2 regions of the Erythrobacter westpacificensis genome follow, and region 1 is predicted to be linked to the other one. Evidence: predicted binding sites of a transcription regulator. Region 1 holds the regulator's gene; the other holds the start of a gene.
The links. Region 1 encodes LexA, which represses DNA repair genes until DNA is damaged. Its sites were predicted from a motif close to GTTCCNCNCTTGTTCT; they were not measured.

Region 1 (3,407 bases):
TGGTGGCTGTCGCGGCGGTCGCCGTGCTGCTGATGTGGCCGGAAAGTCTGGTCGGCCCCAGTTTCCAGATGAGCTTCGCCGCCGTCATCGCGATTGTAGCCTTGCACAACGCGGAGCCTGTGAAACGCTTTCTGGCGCCGCGGGAGGAGAGCCGCGCTGCGTGGCTCGGTCGGCGGACGCTGATGCTGCTTTTGACAGGCATGGTCATCGAGATCGCACTGATGCCGATCGTACTGTTCCACTTCCATCGCGCGGGCGTTTACGGGGCGCTGGCAAACGTCATTTCCATCCCCCTCGTCACGTTCATATCGATGCCGTTGATCGCCGTTGCACTGGTGATGGATGTGGTCGGTCTCGGAGCGCCCTTCTGGTGGTTGGTCGGTGTCTCGCTCGATCTGCTGATCGGCATCGCCCATTTCACCAGCAGTCAGCCTGGTGCGGTAAAGCTGATCCCCCAGATTACCGGTTTTACCTTCGCGCTGTTCGTCGCGGGCGGTTTGTGGCTGGCATTGTGGCGGGGAAGGGCACGGTTGTGGGGTCTTCTGCCCACGGCGTTCGCCACGCTCATGCTGGTCCTGACCCCGATCCCGGACGTCCTGATATCAAGCGACGGACGGCATGTCGGCGTTACCGGAGAGGACGAGCGCCTTCTCGTCCTGCGCGACACGCGCAGCGATTACACGCGCGACAACCTCCTGGAACTTGCCGGGGTAGAGGGCGAACCCATTCCCATGGCTGAATGGCCCGACGCGGATTGCACTGCGGATTTCTGCGTAGTGACCCTTGAACGGGGCGGACGCTCGTGGAGCATCCTGATGAGCCGGAGCCGCAACATCGTTGGCGAACGGGCCCTTGCGGCGGCTTGCGAGCGCGCTGATATCGTCGTTTCCGATCGATGGCTGCCCCGCAGCTGCACGCCAAGGTGGCTGCGTGCCGACGCACGAATGCTTTCCCAGACCGGCGGTTTGGCTATCGTCCTGGGCAAGGAGCCCGAGGTCCGGAGCGTTGCCGACAGGCAGGGCGATCATGGCTGGTGGCGAGGCCGGGAGGCTGATTGACGCACAGAGAAAAGGCGGCATCCTTGCCGGACGCCGCCTCTTATGAATTCGTCAGGATCGAAACCTCAGTGGTAGCGCCGCAGCAGCCCGGCGAGTTTGCCCTGCACCTTGACCTGGCGATCTTCGTAGACTTGCGGATCGTACGATGCGTTTGCGGGATCGAGGCGGATCTTGCCACCATCGTGGTAAAGGTACTTCAACGTGGCTTCCTCGTCGTTCACCAGCGCCACGACAATGTCGCCGTCACGCGCCGTATCCGCCTTCTTCACGAGAGCGAAGTCGCCATCGAAGATACCCGCTTCCACCATCGAATCGCCGGAGACTTCCAGCGCGTAATGCTCGCCCGAGCCGAGCAGGGCGGCGGGCACCGGCAATGTTTGAGAATCCTCCAGCGCCTCTATCGGGACACCGGCAGCGATGCGGCCATGCAAAGGAATCTCGATCACGTCGTTCGCCGGCTCGGGCTGGCTTGGAGGCGGGGTGGTCGCCTTTGCAACCGGATCAATTGGCTTTCCGCCGAGATTTTCCGGCATCTTCACCACTTCAAGAGCACGGGCACGGTTCGGCAGGCGCCGAATGAAGCCACGTTCCTCCAGCGCAGAGATCAGGCGGTGAACGCCTGACTTGCTCTTCAGGTCGAGCGCTTCCTTCATCTCCTCGAAACTGGGAGAGATACCGCTTTCTTCCAGACGGCGGTGAATGAACAGCAGCAATTCGTGTTGCTTGGCAGTCAACATGGGCAAGCCCCTCATTAATGTTCCACATCAGGAACGAATAAGGAACAATTAAGAAACAGATCTGGTCAAGTCAAGCGATACCGCCATTTCGGATGCGATAGATTTCCACGGAGTCATTGGCCTTCGTCGGCGGAGCACCGATATCCCTGCGGATCAGCACATCCGCGGCAGCAAGTGCCCGAAGGGCGCTGCTATCCTGCTCCTCGATCAGTTCGACTTTGCCGTTGACGATGCGGCCCCGCAAGAACTCCGTGCGTTTGCCGCCAGCGGGCAGCGGTGTGAGGCAGGCCATTGCAACGGGGTGGGGCAACATATCCAGCGCACCCGCCATCCTTCGCAACAAAGGCAACAGGAAAAGATAGGCCGTAACGAAGCTGGAAACCGGATTGCCGGGGAGGCCCAGAATGACCTGATTGGCCCGTCGCGCAACCATCAGGGGCTTGCCCGGTTTCATCGCGACGCGCCAGAAATCGATCGTCGCGCCCCATCTTTCCAGTGCGGGTTTCACCAGATCGTGATCGCCGACCGAAGCGCCGCCGCTGGTGACGATGACGTCGGCGCGGGCGGCGCTTTCAAGCCCGCCGAGCATTGCGTCCATCGTATCCTTGACAGGACCGATGCGTAGACATTCCGAAACGAAAGGCCGGGCGAGCGCAGCTATGGCCGGACCATTACTGGCCGGGATCTGGTGCGCCTCGCACTTCTCGGGATCGGCGCCCAGTTCGTCACCACTGTCCAGAACGGCTATAGAGGGCAGCCGATGAACCGGCAGAACGCCGTGCCCACCCGATAGGGCAAGCGCGAGCTGGGCGGGGCTGATACGCGCGCCCTTTCGCAGCAGCGTTTCACCTGCCTCGAAATCGAAACCGGCGCGGCGAATGTGGCGAGGTGTCGGGTTGCCTTCGTCATTCAGCGATAGGGTATCGCCTTCGCGGGTCGCATTCTCCTGCAGCAGGACCGCGTCTGAGCCGTGGGGCATGATCGCCCCGGTTGAGATTCGGACAGCTTCTCCCGTCGCCAGCGTGCCGGAAAAGGGGTGGCCTGCCGCGCTTTCGCCGACGATGCGCCAGGGGCCGGAATGATCTCCGGCAGCGATCGCGTAGCCATCCATGGCTGAAAGGTCCGCGCTCGGCTGCGTGCGCCGCGCCTCGATATCCTCTGCCAGGCACCGGCCCACGGCGTCGGCAGCGACGATCCCTTCCGTAGGCAAGGGGGAAACCAGCGCGCAGAGGCGCTGCTGGGCCTCTTCAACGGGTATTGGTGCGGGCAGGCTCACTCGGCGCGCCAGTCGCCGCTTTTTCCGCCGGTTTTCTCCAGCAGGCGAACTTGTTCGATGACCATCCCTTTCTCCAGCGCCTTCGCCATGTCGTACAGCGTCAGCAAGGCGATGGAGGCAGCGGTCAGAGCTTCCATCTCGACTCCGGTCTTGCCGGTGAGGGCGGCGCGGGCCGTCACTTCGACCGCGTCGTTCGAGAAGGTGAAATCCACGCTTACGCTATCGAGCGCGAGCGGGTGGCAGAGCGGGATGAGTTCGCCGGTCTTCTTGGCCGCCATGATGCCGGCGATACGCGCGGCGGACAGCACATCGCCCTTCGGACCGCTACCTTCGCGC
Region 2 (3,407 bases), on a different contig from region 1:
GCGGGCAGTTCGTCGCTGTCGGCCAGTTCCAGCGCGGCGGCGGCGAGCGGTTGTCCGGTGCGGCGGGCGTGCTGGTACATCTTCTCCAGCGTTTTCGCGCCAAGTCCGCGCTTGGGCTGGTTGTAGATACGTTCGAACGCGAGATCGTCGGCGGGCTGGGCGATCACGCGCAGGTACGCCAGAGCATCACGGATTTCGGCGCGTTCATAGAAGCGGAAGCCGCCGATAATGCGATAGGAGAGGCCGATCTGGATGAAGCGGTCCTCGAACTCGCGGGTCTGGTACTGAGCGCGCACGAGGATTGCGGCCTGTTCCAGCGACAGCCCCTCGCGCTCAAGCCGTTCCAGCTCCTCGCCCACGCGGCGGGCTTCCTCGGGCGCGTCCCATACGCCGATCACGCGGACTTTCTGCCCCTCGGGAAGCTGCGTCCACAGCGTCTTGCCGAGGCGCTGTGAATTGGCTTCGATCAGCCCGCTGGCGGCGGCCAGGATTTGCGGAGTGGAGCGATAGTTCTGCTCCAGCTTCACCACCTTTGCGCCGGGAAAATCCTTCTCGAAACGAAGGATGTTCGCCACCTCGGCCCCGCGCCAGGAATAGATCGACTGGTCGTCATCCCCCACCACGCAGATGTTCTTGCGCTCCTGCGCCATCAGTCGCAGCCAAAGGTACTGCACGGCATTGGTGTCCTGGTACTCGTCTACCAGGATATATTTGTAGCGCTGCTGGTAGCTCTTCAGCACGTCCGTATGGCGGCGGAAGATGTTGAGCATGTGCAGCAGCAGGTCGCCGAAATCGCAGGCGTTCAGGCTCTTCAGCCGCTCCTGGTAGATGCGGTACATCTCCGCACCCCTGCCGTTGGCATAGCTTTCGTTGTCGACGGCTGTCAGATCCTCGGGGTTGAGGCCGCGGTTCTTCCAGCTGTCGATCAGCCCAGCGAGTTGGCGCGGGGGCCAGCGCTTCTCGTCCAGCTCCGCCTCGCGAATGAGCGTTTTCAGCAGGCGCAACTGATCATCGGTGTCGATGATGGTGAAGTTGCTTTCCAGCCCGACCAGTTCGGCATGGCGGCGCAGCATCTTGGCGCAGATCGAGTGGAACGTGCCGAGCCACGGCATCCCCTCCAGCGCGCCATTGGTGAGCGTGCCTACGCGCTCCCGCATTTCGCGCGCGGCCTTGTTGGTGAAGGTGACGCATAGGATCTCGCTGGGCCAGGCCATACGTTCCCGAACGATATGGGCGAGGCGGTGGGTGAGGGCGGCTGTCTTGCCAGTGCCGGCCCCTGCCAGCATCAGCACTGGCCCTTCCGTCGTCAGCACGGCATCGCGCTGCGGCGGATTGAGGTGCGCGAGCCATTCGGGTGCGCTGTCTGCGGGTAGTGAATCGGATGTGGAGGGGGACTGGGTCACTGGTGAACAACTAGGGAACAGGGGCGCGCCGTGCAAGGCCAGCGACGAACCGGGGAACCGCGTTTTCTCGGAACAGGCGCACGGTCCACCCCGTTTCAGGGGCAATCGCAACAACGCGAACCGACACAGGAGACCAGTGATGAACAAGACACTTTTGGCCGCCGCCACCGCGCTTTCGATGATTTCCGTGCCTGTCATGGCCGACCATCATGAAAGCGGCGAAATGACTGCCGACCAGCAGATGATGTACGATGAACTCAGCCCCGCTGATCGCGCCGAGTTCGATACCTATACCGCCGATCAGCAGACGATGTATTTCGGCTGGAACGATGCCCTTCGCGGCTACTACTGGTCGCTGAATGACGAACAGCAGGACGCATGGTGGTATCTGAACGATGAACAGCGCGCCACGATCTTCCAGATCCAGGCGCCTGAACAGCGGGCTGCAGCCTGGAATTCGGTGATTGCCCAGGTTTCGGAACTGGAAGATGGCAATGCCACGACCCAGCAGACCGCTGCGACGACCAGCACGACCGACATGCGCTTCGTGAGCAATGCCGTGGTGCAGGATGCACCGGCACCGCACCAGGGTGAATACCCCGTGTGTGAGAGTGATGCGGACGACAACTGCATCAACGCATGGGCCGCTGGACAGCGTGGTCCCGGTGTTGACCGTCCGCTCGACTACTGGCCGGGTGAGCCTGCCAGTTCGTAATAACTGACGAGCCGTCAAGACCTTGAAGGGCCGTTCGGGAAACCGGGCGGCCCTTCGTCGATTATGATATGCATTGCTGGTGTGCCGTGAGGAGAAGCGCCGTGAAATTCGCAATTGTCCTGCCTGTTATCGCCCTGTGCATCGGAACACCTGTTTTGGCCGACAATCACGAGGGTGAGGAAAAGCCGCAGGCCGAAGTCATCGAGCGAGACGAGGACGGGCGCGCAATGCGGGTCCGCGTCAATGGTTACGAAGTCGACGTTTGCCGCGAAGGCCAGCAGGACAACTGCATCAATCCGCGCGAGGCCGGCCTCGATTTCGGCGGTGTGCCGATCGATTACTGGCCCGGCAGACCGGCGAGCGAGATCGAAGACGGCCTACCGCCCGAAGCGCCGGCGCAGAAAACGGGAGACGGCGAGGGCTAGTCCGCGATTTCGGGCCAGCGGAGGAGGACCAGCTTCGCCGGGCCGACCTTGCGCTCGGTCTCGATGTCGAGCGCCTTGATCTTCACATCGTCCTTCGCGCCCACTTCCAGCGCGACCCACGTCGCAGGTCCGATCCAGCCAAGCCGGACCAGCCGATCGATCGCCACGGCGCCTGCGTTGGTGCCATACGGTGGGTCAAGCAGCACGAGGTCACGCGCAATCTTTGCCGGGCCTAGCGACATGACGGAGCCCGCCACCACTTCGCATTGTTGCTGGGCGCGCAGGGAGGCTATGTTCTGACGGATGCACCGGATCGCGGCGGCGTCCTGCTCCACGAACAGACAATTGTCGGCCCCCCGCGAAAGTGCCTCCAGCCCAAGCGCGCCGGAGCCTGCGAACAGGTCTGCCACTGAAAGTCCCTCGAAAGATCCGAGGCGGCTCACCAGCATGGAGAACAGCGTTTCGCGCGTGCGGTCTGCCGTGGGGCGCGTGGCTTCGCCCGCAGGCGCGCGGAGCTGGCGCCGTTTCCAGTCGCCTGCGATGATCCTCATTTCAGGCTGCTCCGGAAGCGTTCGATATCTTCCTTGCGGATTTCCTGCGCCGCGCCGCGCGGCAGGTCTGCCAGGCCGAAGGGGCCGTAGGCGGTGCGGATCAGGCGGCTGACTTCGAGGCCCAGGTGCTCCAGCACGCGGCGAACCTCGCGGTTCTTGCCCTCGGTCAGCGTCACCTCGATCCACTGGTTGCGGCCCGTGCGCCGTTCCAGGTTGGCATCGATGGGGGCATATCGCATCCCTTCGATCTCAATGCCGTCCATCAGGTCTTCCAGTTGTTCCTGTGTCACGTCGCCGAAGGTGCGGGCGCGGT

Region 2: ABFX23_RS05775 (ATP-dependent helicase) is a predicted target of LexA. The motif match lies at 1,407-1,422, and genes of this name have one in related genera.

What each region holds. Positions count from the first base shown of each region.
Region 1 is NZ_BAABHV010000017.1:190,016-193,422, forward strand. Features, by position in the region: gene ABFX23_RS11800 (ComEC/Rec2 family competence protein) at 1-1,058, shown strand, start outside; gene lexA (transcriptional repressor LexA) at 1,124-1,795, opposite strand; gene ABFX23_RS11810 (molybdopterin molybdotransferase MoeA) at 1,866-3,071, opposite strand; gene moaC (cyclic pyranopterin monophosphate synthase MoaC) at 3,068-3,407, opposite strand, start outside.
Region 2 is NZ_BAABHV010000009.1:216,728-220,134, reverse strand. Features, by position in the region: gene ABFX23_RS05775 (ATP-dependent helicase) at 1-1,403, opposite strand, end outside; gene ABFX23_RS05770 (hypothetical protein) at 1,543-2,118, shown strand; gene ABFX23_RS05765 (hypothetical protein) at 2,220-2,543, shown strand; gene rsmD (16S rRNA (guanine(966)-N(2))-methyltransferase RsmD) at 2,540-3,094, opposite strand; gene ABFX23_RS05755 (pseudouridine synthase) at 3,091-3,407, opposite strand, start outside.